One region of the Acidilutibacter cellobiosedens genome, then DNA from elsewhere that is predicted to be linked to it. Evidence: riboswitches for the same ligand, from Rfam matches in the RefSeq annotation. Region 1 holds a riboswitch; the other holds the start of a gene.
The links. Region 1 has a riboswitch for cyclic di-AMP ahead of ehuB (ectoine/hydroxyectoine ABC transporter substrate-binding protein EhuB). Riboswitches for the same ligand answer to the same signal wherever they lie in the genome.

Region 1 (9,696 bases):
AAAAATTGGAAGTTGTAAATTTTTATAAAATTTCACTTGATTAATAAGTGTGAATAAATTATAAGGAGTGAAGATAATGGCAAAGGATTATACCGGAATTATTGTAGAGGAGAGTCTTGACGACAACAGATTACTTAATGAACTGAACGTAAGAAAAATGCGGATAACAGGACATACCAATCCTGTCGATAGGTGGCATATGTATGAGGTCGATGTAACAAAGGAAGAAATACAGGAGTTGTCTAAGCATATTATTGGGGATTGGTATATGCATTTTTGGAAAGAAACAGATGTTATTGCCATTTTTAAAAATAAGGTATTTGAATTTAATTATGAAAATAAAAATACTTGGAATAAGGTTTAGCAAACCACTTATAGCGAGCCTTGAGCATCGGTCAGGCGACTTATGATGTTAAGCGTGGACAGTTAGGTAGTAGGCGGTAAACATTAGTTAAAAGGATAGAGTCTCGAAATCCCAATCAGGACAGAAAACAACATCAATATATTCGCTATGCAAGAATATGTTGTCTTCCTCGGGGTCCAATGCTTTTCGCTCTACACATTGATATGATTCGGTCAACTTGGGAGACCCTATGGCTCTTACGCAGAGAAGTAGGATAAATCAAGTGATAACAAAGCAAGGTAATCCAATGTACAAGGGAGTCGGATTGCTGAATAGTACCGAAGAAGTAGAGTAATTTTTGCGTTTTTTATTTAAAAACGTGGGTTTCAAAAAGGCTGTTCATACTAATTTTTAGGCAGTTTATTTAAATTATTGTAAAATTGGGATTGACATATTTTAGAATAGTAATATGATTAAAGCCAGGAAAACGATATACATATTAGGTATTTAAGATACTTGATTATTATATAATTGATTAGAAAGGAGAAGAATATGTTTCTTAGTGAGGTAAAAAGATTACATATAGATTTTAAAAAAATAATTAAGGCTTTTCTTAAAAAAATTTTATTTTTGATTACTGTTTATATGATTATTTCATTTTTGAGTGTGTACCCAAATAGATTATTAGGTAATATTATTGATTTAATAACAGTAGAAAAGGGATTAACGAGTAGTGTACTTAAGTTAATTTTTGTTTATATATTGATTAGATTTTCAAATTTAATATTCAGCTTTTTTAGTACATATTATGGTGAAAGTATAAGGGTAAACTTAGAAAAAAATTTAAGAATAAAATCTATAAATAAACTATTGGATATCAAATATTTAAATGAGAGCAACAATCTTCAAACAAGTGAATATGTTACGAGAATTTATAATGCTATAAAAGAGTTGGTTGAGTCGATTTTAGAAATTGTTTATTGGTTTGGAAAGTCATTATTTGTACTTATATTTACCTTTTATTTTATATTTAAAATTAACTATATCATTGCTTTTTTGATAATTCCTTTTGTTTTGGTAATGGCTTTACTGACAAAATATATTTCAAAAAAACAAAAAGATGCTTCTAAAAAAGAAATAGAAAGTAATGCAAAACTTATAGATTTTACTCATGAAATAATAAATAGCCTTAGTACAATAAAAATATTTAATAGTGAAAAGTATATACTAAATAATTATAATAAAACAGAAGAAAATTGGGGACAGAACAGATTAAAGTGTAATTTAATCTCATCAACTTCTGTTATGAGTTTAAGTTTATTTGGAATAATAATTATTTCTTTAATTTTATTATTATCAGGTAGCGGTAAAAGTATGGTTAAACCGGGGGAAATAACATCATTAATACTTTATACGGGAAATATTTTTGTAATAATCATGGAAGTATTCAATAATGTAATAATATTCAGTGCATTAGAAAATTCATTAAAAAGATTTAATGATATTTTTAATGAAAAAAATATAAAAATTGAAGAGAAAGGCCGTATAGCTAAAACCGATATAGCAAACTGGGATATTGAGTTTAAAAGTGTAAATTTTAGATATCAAAGTAAGAAAATTATAAATAATATGTCTTTTTATATTCCGGAAGGAAGTAAAGTTGCCATAGTTGGGAAAAACGGTACCGGAAAAAGCACATTGTTAAAATTAATTTCAGGTTTGTACAAGCCTGACAGCGGAGAAATTTATGTGGGAAATATATTACTTAATAATATTGACGAAAAGGTATTAAGGGATAACTTAAGTTATGTATTACAAGAATCTTATATATATAGTGATACCGTAAGCAATAATATTTTTTTGGGGAATTATGATAATGAAGACAAACTGAATTATGTTACGGATATATGCCAATTGAATGATTTAGTCAAAGATCTACCGAAGGGCTATATTATCCATAATAACGGGGCTAATTTATCGGGAGGACAAAAACAAAAAATAGGCTTGGCGAGATCGATTATTAGACAACCCCAAATTTTACTTTTGGATGAATATACTAATGCTTTGGATAATGAATCTCAGAAAATAATATCCGATGAGATATATAACCGCCATAGGACTATAATTTTTGTTACACATAATTTTGAAATTTTGAATAAAGCTGATTTGGTAATTTATCTTGGTAAAAACGGTAACTATTATATAAATAGTCATTATAAATTATTATCCGAATGCGAAGATTATAATAATTATATTAAAATAAATTAACCTGTTGTGCTAGTTGATTTTATAGGAAAAACTTACAAATGAAAAGCCCCAACATATTATGTTAACCTATAGTTGGTATAGTTAAATAGATAATAATGCAACTAAGGAGGTTATAAATATGCCGGAGCTTCATAAATCTTATTTTATCAAAGAAATAGAAAATTTTAAAGACTTGGTAATAATTGCCTATGTTATTATAGATGACATTTACCAAGAAATAACTCCAACACATATAAAGAATCGTCGAAATGCTAATGATTCTATACTGAGTGACAGTGAAATAATTACCATAAGTATCATTGGTGAACTGCTTACTATTGATTCAGAAAAAGCTTGGCTTGGGTTCTGTGAGAAAAATTTCAAGGACCTATTTCCCAAACTTTGCGGCAGGACTAGATTTAATAGAACTTGCAGATCACTGCATGCAGTTATTGACGAAATCCGTAAACGGTTATCTGCTATCACGAGAAACCAAAATAGTCCTGTTAGAATTGTTGACAGTATTCCATTGCCTGTGTGTAAATTCGGTAGAGCAAAGTTTCATAAAACTTTTAGAGGTTATGGTGCAACTTATGGAAATTGTCCTTCTAAAAAGGAGATTTATTTTGGTTACAAATTGCACCTCTTAGTAACACTTGATGGATTCATCACAGACTTCGAGTTAACATCATCAAACACTGATGACCGTGATAGTTTGTGGGATATATTAAAGAACTATGCCTCAATCACTGTACTTGGTGATAAAGGGTACACTCATAAGAATTTGGTTTCTACGCTTAAGCAAGAAAAAAACATTGACCTTATTCCCTTAAAAAGAGACAATGAAAAAGTTCAATATTCCAAAGCCTTCAGGCAGTTAATTTTTAAACTCAGACGAAGGATTGAGACTACAACATCACAGCTAACAGAGCACCTTAATATTGAAAGAGTCCGTGCTAAATCGCTCTGGGGTCTTATAACAAGGATAAAAACCAAGCTATTAGCCTATAATCTATGCTATTATATCAATATGCTTATAGGCAGAGATACTAATTTTTCAAGGATCAAAGCTCTTATATTTGGATAAATAATCCAAAATATTTAGCGGCTAATTATATAGGGATACTATATATCTTTATATTGCCATAATATCCCTCAGTTGGGTTATATATCTGTTAGCACAACAAGTTAATTTAAATAATTTTGAAACCAGAGTTAAACCTAAAAGTATTTATATAGAGATAACTTCTGATTGTAATTTACGTTGTAAACATTGCTTTGGAAAATTCGGAGAAGGTAATTTACACATGTTATCATATGATTTATTGAAAAAGATAATTGAAGATGCATCTAAAATTGGGATTAGTGACATAGTTTTAAGTGGTGGAGAACCATTATTATATAAAGAATTTATTGAAGTATGTAAATATATTTTAGATAAAGGATTTAATTTAATAGTAGCTACTAATGGTACTATTTTTAGCAAGAAGTTATTTTTGTTATTTCATGAATACCAGAATATTAGTATACAATTTAGTTTAATAAGATGTACTACTCTGTCCCCTATCAGTATATCAGAAATAAAGTCGATGTGCGTATTACAGATACAACAATTGAAATATTTTTTAACCACAATAGAATTGCCTCTCGGGCCTTTGACAGTTGAAGAATAAAAAAAGTACGAAAGTCATTGAAAAGACTTTATTTTTTTGTCAATTTTTAAAAATAATTATTGGGTGATGTCGCGTGATGTATTATAATAAAATATATACGTATGGGAGGGTTGGTTATGAGATTGAAAGTATCTCGTTCAAAAAATTCTGCTTCTTACTATGTTACTAAAACTGTTTATGAAAATAAAAAAGAACGTACTATCACCGTTGAAAAACTTGGTACGGAAAAACAACTACGTGAAAAACTTAATGGTCAGAATCCCTATGAATGGGCAAAAGACTATGTTAAAAAATTAAATGAAAAAGAAAAAGAAGAAAGCAGACAAGTCATCATAAAACGTACACAGTCCAAACTTATCAATAGAGGAGAACAGGTGTCTTTTAATGGGGGATACCTTTTTCTTCAAAGATTGTATCACGACTTGAAGCTTAACCGAATCTGCAAAGATATTTCTGACAGATATAAATTCTCTTTTAATCTTGATTCTATCCTCTCAAGATTGATTTACGGAAGAATTCTTTTCCCTTGCTCAAAGCTTAATACATATCAACTCTCCGGAACTTTTTTGGAGCAGCCTGATTTTGAATTACAACACATTTACCGTGCTCTTGAAGTAATTGCCAAGGAATCGGATTTTATACAGTCTGAGCTCTACAAAAATAGTCTTGCTGTTTCTAAACGTAACAATAAAATTCTTTACTACGACTGCACAAACTACTTCTTTGAAATTGAACAAGAAGAAGGCGACAAACAATACGGGCCCAGTAAAGAAAACAGACCCAACCCTATTGTAGAAATGGGACTATTTATGGATGGAGACGGGATTATATTATATATAGGAGGTGCATTCCGCAATATAAATATTTTAAATTTGACAAAAAAATAAAGCCATTTCAATGACTTTAGCGATTTTTTTATTCTTCAACTGTCAAAGACCCGAATAATCAATTCATTTTAATGGTATTGGATTTCGATTAAATCTTAATACAAAATTTATGTTCGGAGAATTTTTCGCCTTGACATTAAAAATAATATGTGTTACCATTTTTATTAAATTATATCCATTAAGATATGTCTATTAAATTATATCTTTATAAGTTAAACAACTCAGTAAAGTTATATTTTGCTGAATTTCCAAAAGGAAAACGGGGGAACCAACGTTGGGGTGCATTGTTTTGCTTTATTAAAACATAGGGTAGTTTCTATCCGAACCCGTCAGCTAACCTCGTAAGCGTATGAAACAAATTTAACCATTTCTGTTTTTTCAATTATGCGTGTTTTTTCTTTTGGGCTATAAAAAGCCCTTTTTGTTTTTCTATTTTAATATTCCAATATTATAGGGCTGTTTCAGCATTTTCTGAGTACTTAAAAATATATTTTAAGTATTTTTTTATTGAGTATTTAAAATAGAAAGGAGAAAAAAATGAAAAAATTTAAAACGGCAACAAATTTATTAACAGTTCTATTATCAATCGGTTTGCTGGTAATATTTTTAACAGGGTGCCAAGATTCAAAGGAAAATTTACAATCAAAAGAAGGGGCGCCCGAAAACGAAACGACATTAGAGAAAGCGCAAAGGCTTGGTTCTGTAACAATTGGGTTTGCAAATGAGAAACCATATGCATATCAAACAGCGGAAGGTAAGCTTACAGGTGAGGCGGTGGAGGTTGCAAGAGCAGTTCTTGAGAATTTAGGCATCACTAAGGTTGAAGGTATTTTGACTGAATTCGGCTCATTAATTCCGGGCTTAAAAGCAAAAAGATTTGATATGGTTACTGCCGGTATGTTTGTAACACCTGAACGTGCAAAGGATGTAAGTTTTGCTAATCCTGAATATAAAATTGGGGAAGCTATTGCCGTGAAAAAAGGCAATCCTCTCGACTTACACAGTTATGAAGACATTGCAAATCATGATTCTGCTAAAATTGCAGTACCGGGAGGAGCAATAGAATATGATTACTTAGTGGCTGTCGGGTTAGATAAGAAACGCATTGTCACTGTTCCTGATATGCCTTCGGCTCTGGCGGCTTTACAATCAGGGCGAGTAGACGCAATTACCGCAACAGGTCCGTCACTGCAGGCCACTCTTGACTCTTCAGAGGATGATAAAATTGAGCGCGTGACGGATTTCACACAACCTGTTATTGATGGTGAAAGTGTGATTGGTTACGGAGCAACGGCATTCAGAAAGTCAGACCAGGATTTTGTTGATGCTTTTAATAAAGAATTAAAGAAGCTTCGGGAATCAGGAAAACTTCTTGAAATTATTGAACCGTTTGGGTTTACTGAAAATGAACTTCCAGGAGATATTACAATTAAAAATTTAATTAAATAATTTATATTTGGAAGGAAGTGTTATAGTTGAGCACATTTGAGCTGCTCATCTCCCTTTTGAAGGGAGGCCTTAAAGTTACAATTATAGTTACATTATTTTCTACAATTCTTGCTTTTATTTTGGGATTTACTGCAGGGTTGGCACGTTTATCAAAATATAAAATATTACGGATTATATCGGGAATGTATGTAGAAGTTTTTCGTGGGACTTCTCTATTAGTTCAACTTTTTTGGTTGTATTTTGCTTTGCCTTTATTGGGTATAAAATTTTCTGCGATATCTACGGCTATTCTTGCTATAGGATTAAATTTTGGTGCCTATTGTTCTGAAATTGTCAGAAGTGCGGTTAATTCAATTCCTCAAGGGCAAACAGAAGCTTGTATAGCATTAAATATGACTTCATTTCAAAGTATGCGGAGAGTTATAATACCTCAAGCATTTGTAACGATGTTGCCCAACTTGGGTAATCAGCTGATAGAGCTGTTAAAAAGTACGTCTCTTGTTTCTATGATTACACTGGCTGATTTAACATATCACGCCAATATACTTAATTCTTCTACATTTGAAACAACAAAAATTTACGGCTTGCTTTTAATTATATATTTTGTTATTTCCTTACCTTTAACATATGGTATTAAGATGTTGGAATGCAAGCTGTCCGTATGGAGGGTTTAATATGTTTGATTGGAAATTTGCTATAAACATACTACCTAAAATATTGGCATCTTTAAAAATCACTATTGTAGCAACCTTTGCAGGATTTTTTCTTGCTCTTGTATTTGGTTTAGTATTATCCATTTTATCCAAATCAAGAATAAAGCCAGTATCTCGTTTAACTAATGGGGTAGTCTTATTTATCAGAAATACACCTTTGTTAGTACAACTATATTTTATTTTTTATGTATTTCCTGAATACGGTTTAACACTTGAGCCACTTTCTGCCGGAATTTTAGGTTTAGGAATTCATTATAGTACCTATTTGTCAGAGGTTTATAGAAGCGGTATTGAAAATGTGCCTCAGGGCCAGTGGGAAGCAGCAAAGGCTTTAAATTTTACACGGATGGAAACTTGGACTAAGATAATACTGCCTCAAGCGATACCTCCTATTTTACCCGTTTTAGGTAATTATTTAATTACGATGTTTAAGGAAACTCCCCTATTATCTGCAATAACACTTGTCGAAATTCTGCAGACTGCTAAAATAATTGGTGCGGGTTCTTTTAAATATTTGGAAGGGTTTACAATAGTAGGCATTATATTTTTTATACTTAGCTATCCGTCATCGAGATTAATAAAGAGCTTGGATGTACGATTAAATAAAAAATTTTAATAAAGAAAGGAGTGATTACAATAAAACCTATAATTCGTTATAATAAAATCACTAAAGCTTATGGTGATCTGAAAGTTTTGAAAGGGATAGATTTTGAAATTTATCCGGGAGAAAAGGTTGCTCTGATCGGGCCAAGCGGGTCGGGGAAAACGACTTTAGCCAGACTTTTAATGACATTGGAAGAACCGTCATCCGGTACGATTGAAGTTGAAGGCAAACTTTTGTGGCATGAAAAAATAAACGGCAAATTAGTCAGAGCAAAGGAAAAGCATCTTCACGAAATGAGAAAGGATATTGGTATGGTTTTTCAACATTTTTATCTTTTTCCCCATATGACTGTATTGAATAACGTAATGGAAGCCCCTATAACGGTTTTGGGAATGTCTAAAAAAGAAGCTAAGAAACAAGCCGAACTTATGATAAAAAAAGTCGGCTTAATAGACAAATTAAATATTTATCCTGTTCAACTGTCGGGAGGTCAAAAGCAAAGAGTTGCCATTGCACGAGCTTTGGTAATGAAACCTAAAATAATGCTGTTTGACGAACCTACATCGGCTCTTGATCCCGAATTAGTTGGTGAAGTGCTGGATGTTATAAAAGAAATAGCTGTCGAAGGCAACGACACCGATATGACTATGCTTTTAATAACCCATGAAATGGATTTTGCACGAGAAATAGCCGACAGAATAGTATTCTTTGATGAAGGAGTAATAGTTGAACAAGGATCTCCGGATGAATTGTTTGATAATCCTAAAACCCCAAGGCTGCAGACATTTTTATCCAGGTTTAATTCCTGAAATTTCTGATATTGTAAAATTCCAAAGTTATATGAGATGAAAGATAACAGTATAATTTTATCAAATGGTATGTTATATTGACAAAATATAAAGTCACATGGATATTCTATAAAAAATTAAATAATATACTAAAATAAATATCAATAAATCATTTCGGGTAGATATTCTGTTCTGCCCGAAATAATTAAAATAAATATCTGCTAAGAAGGAGAATTTGTATATTTTGCCTATTATTTTTTTGTTAAGAACTCATAGAAGCTCCTCCGTCTACATGAAGAATTTGCCCGGTAACATAAGTAGAATCATCGGATGCCAGATAAACGTAAGTTGGCGCCAGTTCCACAGGTTGACCGGCTCTTTTCATAAGAGTATCCGTGCCGAATGTTGTTATATATTCTTTAGGAAAACTTGCAGGCTGAAGAGGAGTCCAAATAGGGCCCGGTGCCACACCGTTTACACGTATTCCCTGTGCTACGAGGGATTTTGCCAATGATCGTGTGAAACTTACGATGGCTCCCTTGGTGGCAGAATAGTCGATCAGTAATTCATCGCCTGCGTAGGCAGTAATTGATGTTGTATTTATAATAGCACTTCCGCTTTTTAAATAAGGAAGAGCCGCTTTTGTAATATAAAAGAATGAAAAAATATTAACACGGAAAGTATGTTCAAACTGTTCCGCAGTTATATCCTTCAGACTGTTTTGCGGGAACTGTACTCCGGCATTGTTTACTAATATATCAAGGTGCTTAAAAGCATCGATAGTATCATCAACTGCTTTTTTGCAAAATGCCTCTTCTCTTAAATCACCAGAGATCAGAATACATTTTCTTCCTAAATTATTGATGTATTTTTCTGTTTCCTTGGAATCTTCATGTTCATTATAGTAGACTATGGAAATGTCGGCTCCTTCTTTGGCAAAGGCAATTGCTGCAGCTTTGCCGATACCGCTGTCGCCTCCGGAAATAAGAGCA
Region 2 (9,696 bases), 330 kb from region 1:
TTTTGTGGTAGCACATATGGGCGGAGGAATATCTGTCGCTCCTTTTAAGCATGGAAAGATAGTTGATGCAAATAATGCCAGTGAGATGGGGCCTTTTTCTTCCGAAAGAACAGGGGGTCTTCCTGTCGGAGACTTAGTTGATATGTGTTATTCTAAGAAATATACACTTAAAGAAATGAAGCTGAAGATTAAAGGAAAAGGTGGTTTGGTAAGTTATTTAAATACCAATGATGGCAAAAAAGTTGAAGAGATGATAAAGAAAGGTGACAAAAAAGCAGAGCTTGTATATAGTGCCTTGGCATATCAGGTAGGAAAAGAAATTGGTGCAATGGCTACAGTTTTAAACGGAAAGGTTGATAATATTATATTGACCGGTGGGTTTGCATATTCGAAATTTTTAGTTGAAATAATAACAAGCATGGTAAAATTTATAGGGGAAGTAGTTGTTTATCCCGGAGAGGATGAAATGAGAGCATTAAACCAAGGGGTACTGAGAGTGCTTAAAGGGATTGAAAAAGAGAAAATATACGAAGACGAGGTGGATTTTTGATGGCAAAAAGTTTTAAGGAATTATTGGATTTAGCTAAAAAAAATGGTGCAAAAAAAATTGCGGTTGCTGTTGCGGAAGATTTTGATGTATTAAGTGCTGTAAAAGAAGCTTATGATCAAAATATAGTAAAACCTATCTTAATAGGAAATGAAGAAAAAATTAAAGATGTAGCAAAGAAAGTAAAATTGAATTTAGATGGTATTGAGATTATCGATGAAGTGGAAAGCATAGAAGCATGTAGGAAAGCAGTATCCATTGTGAGCTCTCAAAAAGCCGACATATTGATGAAAGGGCTTGTGGATACTTCTATTATTATGAAACAAGTTTTGGACAAGGAAATTGGTTTGAGAACAGATAAGGTTATAAGCCATGTAGGAGTATTTTGCGTTCCTACTTACCCTAAGCTGTTTATTTTAACGGATGCCGCAATGAATATTGCTCCGAATTTGGAATATAAGAAAAAAATACTGGAGAATGCAGTAGAATTTGCTCACAGTTTGGATATTAAAAATCCAAAGGTTGCGGTAGTATGTGCTAAAGAGAAAGTTTATAAAAAAATGGAATCAACTATTGATGCTAAGGAATTGGAAGATATGAATAAAAGAGGAGAGATAAAGGATTGTACAGTTATTGGCCCTCTGGCTCTTGATAATGCTGTATCAAAAGAGGCTGCAATTCATAAGGGAGTGGATAATCCGGTTTCTGGAGATGTGGACATATTTTTGATGCCTAATATTGAAGCCGGAAATATAATGTATAAAACTTTAACGTTCTTGGCTAAAGCACAAAATGCTGCTGTTATAGTCGGAGCAAAATCACCTATAGTGTTAACTTCAAGAACTGATACTGCGGAAACAAAGTTAAATTCAATAGTATTGTCAGCTCTTATGGTATAAAAATGTCAGAAGGGAGTTTAAAAATGAAAAAAGAATTTAAAATTTTAGTTATTAATCCCGGTTCTACATCTACTAAAATTGGGGTTTTTCAAGATGAAAAATTGTTATTTGAGGAAGTTTTAAGACATTCAACAGAGGAAATTTCAAAATATGAAAGAACTTACGATCAATATGCTTTCAGAAGGGATATAATAGTTGAAACTTTAAAGAAGAACAACATACCTTTGAAATCTTTGGATTGCATTGTAGGAAGAGGTGGAATGTTAAAACCTGTTGAAGGCGGGACTTATGAAATAAACGAAGCTATGATTGAAGACTTAAAAGTGGGAGTTCAGGGAGACCATGCCTCTAATCTGGGAGGAATAATTGCAAAGGAAATAGGAACGGAGATAGGAGTACCTTCCTATGTCGTAGACCCGGTAACAGTGGATGAAATGGAGGATATAGCAAGGATATCCGGATTGGCGGAAATTAAGAGGAGAAGTATAGTTCATGCTTTAAATCACAAAGCTATTGCACGTAAATGGGCTAAAGAAAACGGTAAAAAGTATGAAGAGGCAAATTTGATTATAGCTCATTTAGGTGGGGGAATATCGGTAGGCGCTCATAAAAATGGTAAAATAATAGATGTATTCAATGCTCTTTATGGAGACGGGGCTTTTTCACCTGAAAGATCGGGAGGACTTCCTGTAGGAGACCTGGTTAAACTTTGTTATTCGGGGAAATACAGCCACAGTGATATGAAGAAAATGATTAAAGGCAAAGGCGGAATTGTATCATATTTAGGAACCCAGGATGTAAGAGAAGTGAAAAAAATGATTGAAAAAGGAGATAAGAAGGCCGAGCTGATATATAACGCTATGGCGTATCAAGTCGCGAAGGATATAGGAGCATGTGCGGCAGTTTTGAAAGGAGAAGTTGACGGAATATTACTTACCGGAGGAATTGCTCATGATAGTGATTTTACTGCTTTGATAGAGGAGAGAGTTAAATTTATAAGCAAAGTATATGTATATCCGGGAGAAGATGAATTAGATGCTCTGGCTTTAGGCGGACTAAGAGTGTTGAGGGGAGAAGAAATGGCAAAAGTATATAAGTAGGAGCTGATCTGTTATGTTAGATGATAAAAGGATAAGAATAGTTACAGGTCATTATGGTAGCGGAAAAACGGAATTCAGTGTTAACTATGCGGTAGAACTTGCTAAAATAAAGAGAAAAGTCGCATTAGTTGACTTAGATGTAATCAATTTATATTTTAGAAGCAGAGAAAAATCTTCGCTTTTAGAGAATATGGGCATAAAGGTGATTTCGAGTTCAATAAACGCCCCTGCTGTGGATATTCCCGCCATATCAGGGGAGGTATATGCTCCCCTTGAGGATGAAAGCTACGATGTAGTTTTGGATTTAGGAGGAGATCCGGCAGGAGCAAGAGTTCTGGGAAGATATGAGGAGTTTTTTGTAAATGGGAAATATGATATGTTTTATATACTTAATGCCAACAGACAGGAAACGAGTACCGCCGATAAGGCTATAGAATATTTAAAAAGAATAGAAAATATGGCAAGGATAAAGGTTACAGCCTTAGTCAATAATACCCATATGCTTAAAAGTACAACTGTTGATGATTTACTTAGAGGTCAAAAAGTAGCATTGGAGGTATCGGAAAAATTGGATATACCAATTAAATATATATCAGTAATTAAAAATGTTGCAGCCCTTTTACCTAAAGATATGAAGGGTGAAATATTCCCTATGGATTTATATATGAGGGAAGAATGGATGGTTTAAATTAAAGGAGGGGTCAAAATGGCAAAAGTTAAAGGGAAAGTGATATTCAAGGAAAACATTTGCAAAGGTTGCGGGCTTTGTACGACCGTCTGTCCGATGAAAATCGTATTACTTGATAAGGAAAAAATTAACTCGAAGGGTTATCACCCAGCAACAGTGAAAGAAATGGACAAGTGTATAGGTTGTGCAAATTGCGCGACAATATGTCCTGATGTTGTTATTACAGTAGAACGATTTACAGAATAATAATTTAAGGAGGGTTAATTATGGCGAAAGTTCTCATGAAAGGAAATGAAGCTGTTGGCGCTGCAGCTATCAAAGCCAATTGTAAGTATTTTTTCGGATATCCTATAACGCCTCAAAGTGAGTTACCTGAATATATGTCAAGAGAATTACCAAAAGTAGGAGGAGTGTTTTTACAAGCAGAAAGCGAGATAGCTGCAATTAATATGGTTTATGGGGCAGCAGGATCCGGAGCAAGGGTTATGACCTCATCTTCAAGTCCGGGGATTTCTCTTAAACAGGAAGGAATTTCATATATTGCGGGAGCTGAACTTCCATGCTTAATAGTGAACATGATGAGAGGCGGTCCGGGACTTGGAAGTATTCAACCTTCTCAGACCGATTATTTTCAGGCTACAAGAGGAGGCGGAAATGGAGACTACAGATTGGTGGTTCTTGCCCCTTCAAATATTCAGGAATTAGTTGATTTGGTAATAGAAGGATTTGATATAGCAGATCAGTACAGAAATCCTGTAATGGTTCTGGGTGATGGAATGATTGGACAAATGATGGAACCAGTCGAGTTTAAAACTCCTAAAAAGAGAGAATTGCCAAAGAAGGATTGGACAACTACAGGTACAGGAGGTAAGAGAAAACCTAATATTATTAATTCTCTGTATCTGGCAGCCGAAGCATTGGAAAAGCATAACAATGAAATTCAGAAAAAATATGCCATTATAAAACAGAATGAAGTAAAAGTAGAGTCATATAATATAGAGGATGCAGACGTAGTAATTGCCGCTTATGGAACAACTTCAAGGATTGCCAAAACAGCAATAGCAAAACTTGAAAAAGAAGGATTTAAGGTTGGGCTTATCAGGCCTATAACCTTATGGCCCTATCCTTATGATGAATTTAAAAAGATTAACAGTAAATGTAAAGGTATATTAACAATAGAGATGAATACAGGACAGATGCTGGATGACGTAAAAATTGCAGTAGAAGGAAAGTTCCCTGTTTATTTCTATGGAAGAACTGGAGGAATGGTGCCTACACCAAATGAAATGGTAGATCAAGTGAAAAAAATTATGGGAGGTGAAAAGTAATGGCAATAGTATTTAGCAAAACAAGAGGATTAACTGACGTCCCAACCCATTACTGTCCCGGATGTACCCATGGAATAGTTCATAGGCTGGTGGCCGAATGTCTTGAAGAACTGGGAGTATTGGATAATGCCATAGGAGTGGCACCGGTAGGTTGTTCTGTATTGGCATATAACTATTTTAACTGTGATATGCAAGAAGCGGCTCATGGAAGAGCACCTGCTGTAGCTACTGGAATAAAAAGAATTCAACCGGATAAATTCGTATTCACCTATCAGGGTGACGGGGATTTGGCATCTATAGGAACAGCAGAGATAGTTCATGCCGCTCATAGAGGGGAGAAAATTTCAACTATATTTATTAATAATGCCATTTATGGAATGACAGGAGGACAAATGGCTCCTACTACATTGGTCGGCCAAAAAGCGACTACGGCACCTTATGGAAGAGACGAAGCCCTTTGCGGAAGACCAATAAGGATAGCGGAGATGCTTGCGACAATACATGGAGCGCAGTTTGTAGAAAGAGTGGCCGTTAATAGTCCTGCACATATAAGAAATGCAAAAAAAGCCATAAAGAAATGTTTCCAGACTCAAATAGACAGAAAAGGGTTTGGAATTGTAGAGGTTCTTTCTACCTGTCCTACTAACTGGGGGTATTCTCCTGCGGATGCAATGAAATGGCTTGAAGATAATATGATACCTTATTATCCTTTAGGCAACTTTAGAACTCCAGAGGAGGTGGAAAAATAATGGAAGAAAGATTGGTTGTAGCGGGATTTGGCGGACAGGGAGTAATGGCAATCGGTCAGCTTTTAACTTATGCGGGTATGATAGAAAATTATAATGTTTCCTGGCTTCCTTCTTATGGACCTGAAATGCGTGGAGGCACGGCAAACTGTAGTGTAATAATAAGCGGCGAAGCCATAGGCTCACCGTTAGTAGTAGAATCTGATTCGGCAATAATAATGAATAAACCATCCTTAGATAAATTTGAAAAGGATGTATTGCCAAATGGAAAATTATTTATAGATTCATCCCTTATTGACAGGAAATCATCAAGAAATGACATAGACGTATATTATATTCCGGCAAACGAAATTGCCAACAGTCTGGGGAATGATAAAGTTTCAAATATGGTTATGCTGGGTGCTTACTTGGAAATAACAAATGCAGTAAAGGTAGAATCTGTTTTAAAGGCTTTTACAAAAGTATTTGGAGAAAGAAAGGCTAAGTTTATTCCATTAAATAAAGAAGCTCTGGAAAAAGGTGCCGAGGCTGTGAAGAATCAAAGAAAGGTATTAGTATAATAGTATAAAATAAAAAAGAAAGGGAGTGTCGCAGAACTGCCGAATAAGTGGTTAGAGATGCTCCCTTTTTTCTGTAAATTAGAAATTGACTGGTATTATCCGTTTACCTTGATTTATAGTTGACCTAAAATGGGTTTAAAAAAAGGTTTTCTTAGTTTATTAATGTCCCGTCATGATTTTTAAAATTTCTTTATCGGTGCTTTTCATGCCTTCTCTGGCCATTCGCCCCACATTGGAAATTGTATTGTCTACTCCCTTTGTAACGATTCCGTCTCCGCTTCGAAATTGCTGACCGTTTTTATACATTTCGTAGCCCAATATCCCTGCATCTACAGATGCAGCAATCTTAGCAGCACATGACGGCTTTGCCCCATCACATACGATTCCCGATACGATAGCGAGGGCATTAACAATAGTATGAGCTATTTCTTTGTAACCTCCTCCATGAAGATATGCGATTCCTGCACCTGAACCGCACCCTGCACAGACAGCTCCGCAAAAAGCAGACAGTCTTCCTATACCCGTTTTCTGATAAATTGTAACTAAATCGGAAAGTGCCACAGCACGATATAATTTATCCTCTGATACATTAAGCTCTTTTGCATATTCTATTACCGGAAGAACTGCCGTTATCCCTTGATTTCCGCTCCCAGACACGATAATTACCGGTTTTTCGCAACCCCCCATACGAGCATCGGATCCTGCCGCAGCGGCAGCTTTTGCTCTCATGGCAATATTTGTACCGTAGGTTTTTAATATTGTTTTTCCGACATTAGCTCCCCAATTATGTTTCAGTCCTTCTTCAGAAATAGTACTGTTATAAGCAATTTGTCGGCCTATAGGTTCTCTGAAATCTTCAATATCGGCAATATTAGCAAATTTAACGATATCTTTTATGTTTAAAAGCCCTTGATTAGAAAAATTATTATCGGGATTTTCTGTTCTTTCAGCTTGAAATAGTACTTTTCCATTTAATTTCATTTGAGTAATATTAGTATGATATCCTTCAATAATGACTTCACTCCATTGGTCGCCATTTTGCAATATAATATCAATATAAAAAATCATATCGTTATCTGCTGGCACTACGGCAATAGGGTGACTTAAGAGATATTCGCGGATTTTGGGTTTCATTTCTTTTGTAATATTGGATAGTACCTCTAATTTCTTAGACGCATCCCCTGCTATTATTCCCGCGGCAACAGAAGCTTCGATTCCCTTTAAACCGTTAGTATTTGGGACAACAACACTTTTTACATTTTTGATTATGTTTCCGCTGACTTCTATTCTACATTGTTCGGGTAGTTTTCCCAAAAGTTCCATTGCCTTTGCGGCTGCATAGGCGATGGAAATCGGTTCTGTGCAGCCCATAGCCGGCACTAATTCTTCCCGTAAAACTTTTAAATAGGATTTATATTGAGCATCATCTTTTTTCATAAGTACCCCCTGATTTATATTTTATTGAAAAGGTTTTCGTAACATTTTCAATAAATTTTTTTGACTTTTACTTTACAATATTTTTCATCTATCATTATATCACTCCACTTGTTTAAAAATCTATTAATTTTTTGTTGAAAATTTCCTGATTTCGAAGCGGCAGTCCAAATAATAAATTGTATAAATACTGTAAGTAAATAGTTCGAAAAATTTGGTAATTTTTTTAATAAAATAATTGCAAAATTAATTAATTTAGTATATAATATATCTAATAAGATAAATTTGTTAACTTTTACTGCTATTTATTTAAAGACTTTTCTTATATATTTATACCTTATATTATATCTTGTAAATTTTCTAATTTTAATAATTTAAGTATTACTAATTTGTGATATTATTTTTTTTAACTTAAATATTTTTCAATTTTTTCCAAATGATTTTAATGATATTGATTATTATTTTTATTAAAATAATAAATTTTATAGGGCATTAGTTAACATTTTAACAATAAATTTAATATTTGCTTAATTCTGAAATTCAGAGAAGCGGGGGAACCAATTAAATGGGGTGAATCCATATGGTAGGGCAAGCCCTTTTGCCCGAATCCGACAGCTAACCTCGTAAGCACTAAAGGGGAAGTAATTCTTATATAAAGACTATGCTTCCATAGTCTTTTAATTTTCCCTCATGTTTTACAACCCATAGGAAAATCTTAAATTACCTTAATGTGAACTTTTCATAAAATGGATTTCCAAGAAAGGTTTCCTCAATATATGACTTTTTAATAAGAGCCCTTTATAAGTAAATACCAGTTTAGATTATGACAGAAAATAAATTTAAAGGAGGAAATTGCATGAATAAAAAAATACGATATTCAGTGTTAGGAGCAGGAAATGGGGGCATAGCAATAGCCGGATATATTGCTATGAAAGGATATGAGGTAAATTTATATAATAGAACTGAAGAAAATATAATGTCATTAATCAAGAATCCAATTATACATTTAACCGGTGAGATAGAAGGTTGCGGACGGTTAAACAAAGTTACTGATAATATAAGGGAAGCTATAGAGAATACGGATATAATTATGGTTACGGTTCCTGCTGTAGGTCACAAATTTATTTCTCAAAACATAGCACCTTACTTAGAGGATGAACAGATTATAATATTGAATCCGGGAAGAACAGGGGGAGCATTAGAAGTATATGAAAATATCAGAAATTCCGAATGCACTGCTCAAGATGTAGTCGTAGCAGAAGCTCAATCCCTTATATATGCATGCAGGATAACCGGAAACAATGAAGTTCATATATTCAAAAGCAAAAAAGAGGTATCTTTATCAGCCATACCTGCGAGCAGAACCGAAGAAGTAATTTCAAAAATTTCACCCATATTTTCTCAATTCATACCTGCCAAGGATGTAATGGAAACAAGCTTAAATAATTTTGGAGCCATATTTCATCCGGCACCTACTTTATTAAATAGCGGTCATATAGAAAGAGGCATAACGTTTGATTATTATACTGAAGGAATAACTCCATCTGTAGGAAGGTTTATTGAACGGATGGATAAAGAGAGAATGGAAATAGCTGATAAGTTAAACATAGATACTATGTCTGCAAAAGACTGGCTATATGAAACTTATGGCTCAAAAGGAGATACCTTATATGATGCTGTTCAAAATAATCCGGCCTATAAAGGGCTTAAATCTCCTAAAGGTCTTAATATCAGATATATTTACGAAGATGTTCCTTGTAGTCTTGTTCCCATGTCATCTTTAGCAAAGCAATTAGATATAGAGACTCCGGCAATAGATTCAATTATAGTTCTTTCAGAAATAATTACCGGAAAAAATTTCTGGGAAGAGGGAAGAACAGTTAAAAAATTGGGATTGGAAGGACTGGATAAATTTCAAATACACCATTTGGCCAGAACGGGAAAATTATTAGATAATAAAGAAGGAGTGGTTGCCTAATGAAAAAAATGTCTCTTTGTACAATAGGAAATTGTGTGCATGTAGCCGGTGTAATGAACTTTTCTGCTTTAGCGGAGAGGGAAGGATATGAAGTAGATTTTATGGGAATATCTTTACCTATTGATGATGTGATTGAAAATGTAAAATGTTCCGATCCGGATGTAATAGGGTTAAGCTATAGATTAAGTCCGGAGCCTTTGGAAGCTATTCTAAATGAGTTAAAAGAGAAATTGGAGAAATCAGATTTGAAAGATAAGATATGGCTCTTTGGGGGAACGGAACCGACAGGGAAGGTAGCCGAAAAAAGTGGTATATTTAAGAAAGTATTTTATGGAGGTGAAGACGTAGACGAAGTAATATCCATTTTGAGAAATAAAAAATTAAGAGTGGAGGAAACGTATCCCAGAGATTTAATA

Region 2: linked by a shared signal. The riboswitch ahead of EQM13_RS13910 (NAD/NADP-dependent octopine/nopaline dehydrogenase family protein) and the one ahead of ehuB (ectoine/hydroxyectoine ABC transporter substrate-binding protein EhuB) in region 1 are both predicted to bind cyclic di-AMP.

What each region holds. Positions count from the first base shown of each region.
Region 1 is NZ_CP035282.1:3,231,343-3,241,038, reverse strand. It holds gene EQM13_RS15600 (hypothetical protein) at 77-364, shown strand; gene EQM13_RS15595 (ABC transporter ATP-binding protein) at 896-2,611, shown strand; gene EQM13_RS15590 (IS982 family transposase) at 2,730-3,677, shown strand; gene EQM13_RS18560 (radical SAM protein) at 3,718-4,263, shown strand; partial or broken gene EQM13_RS15580 (IS1634 family transposase) at 4,380-5,096, shown strand; cyclic di-AMP (ydaO/yuaA leader) riboswitch at 5,379-5,513, shown strand; gene ehuB (ectoine/hydroxyectoine ABC transporter substrate-binding protein EhuB) at 5,688-6,599, shown strand; gene ehuC (ectoine/hydroxyectoine ABC transporter permease subunit EhuC) at 6,626-7,273, shown strand; gene ehuD (ectoine/hydroxyectoine ABC transporter permease subunit EhuD) at 7,275-7,928, shown strand; gene ehuA (ectoine/hydroxyectoine ABC transporter ATP-binding protein EhuA) at 7,940-8,725, shown strand; gene EQM13_RS15555 (SDR family oxidoreductase) at 8,967-9,696, opposite strand, start outside.
Region 2 is NZ_CP035282.1:2,896,677-2,906,372, reverse strand. It holds gene buk (butyrate kinase) at 1-550, shown strand, start outside; gene EQM13_RS13950 (phosphate butyryltransferase) at 550-1,446, shown strand; gene buk (butyrate kinase) at 1,470-2,546, shown strand; gene EQM13_RS13940 (ATP-binding protein) at 2,560-3,234, shown strand; gene EQM13_RS13935 (4Fe-4S dicluster domain-containing protein) at 3,253-3,480, shown strand; gene EQM13_RS13930 (3-methyl-2-oxobutanoate dehydrogenase subunit VorB) at 3,501-4,562, shown strand; gene EQM13_RS13925 (thiamine pyrophosphate-dependent enzyme) at 4,562-5,311, shown strand; gene EQM13_RS13920 (2-oxoacid:acceptor oxidoreductase family protein) at 5,311-5,868, shown strand; gene EQM13_RS13915 (L-cysteine desulfidase family protein) at 6,028-7,305, opposite strand; cyclic di-AMP (ydaO/yuaA leader) riboswitch at 7,817-7,947, shown strand; gene EQM13_RS13910 (NAD/NADP-dependent octopine/nopaline dehydrogenase family protein) at 8,159-9,280, shown strand; gene EQM13_RS13905 (cobalamin B12-binding domain-containing protein) at 9,280-9,696, shown strand, end outside.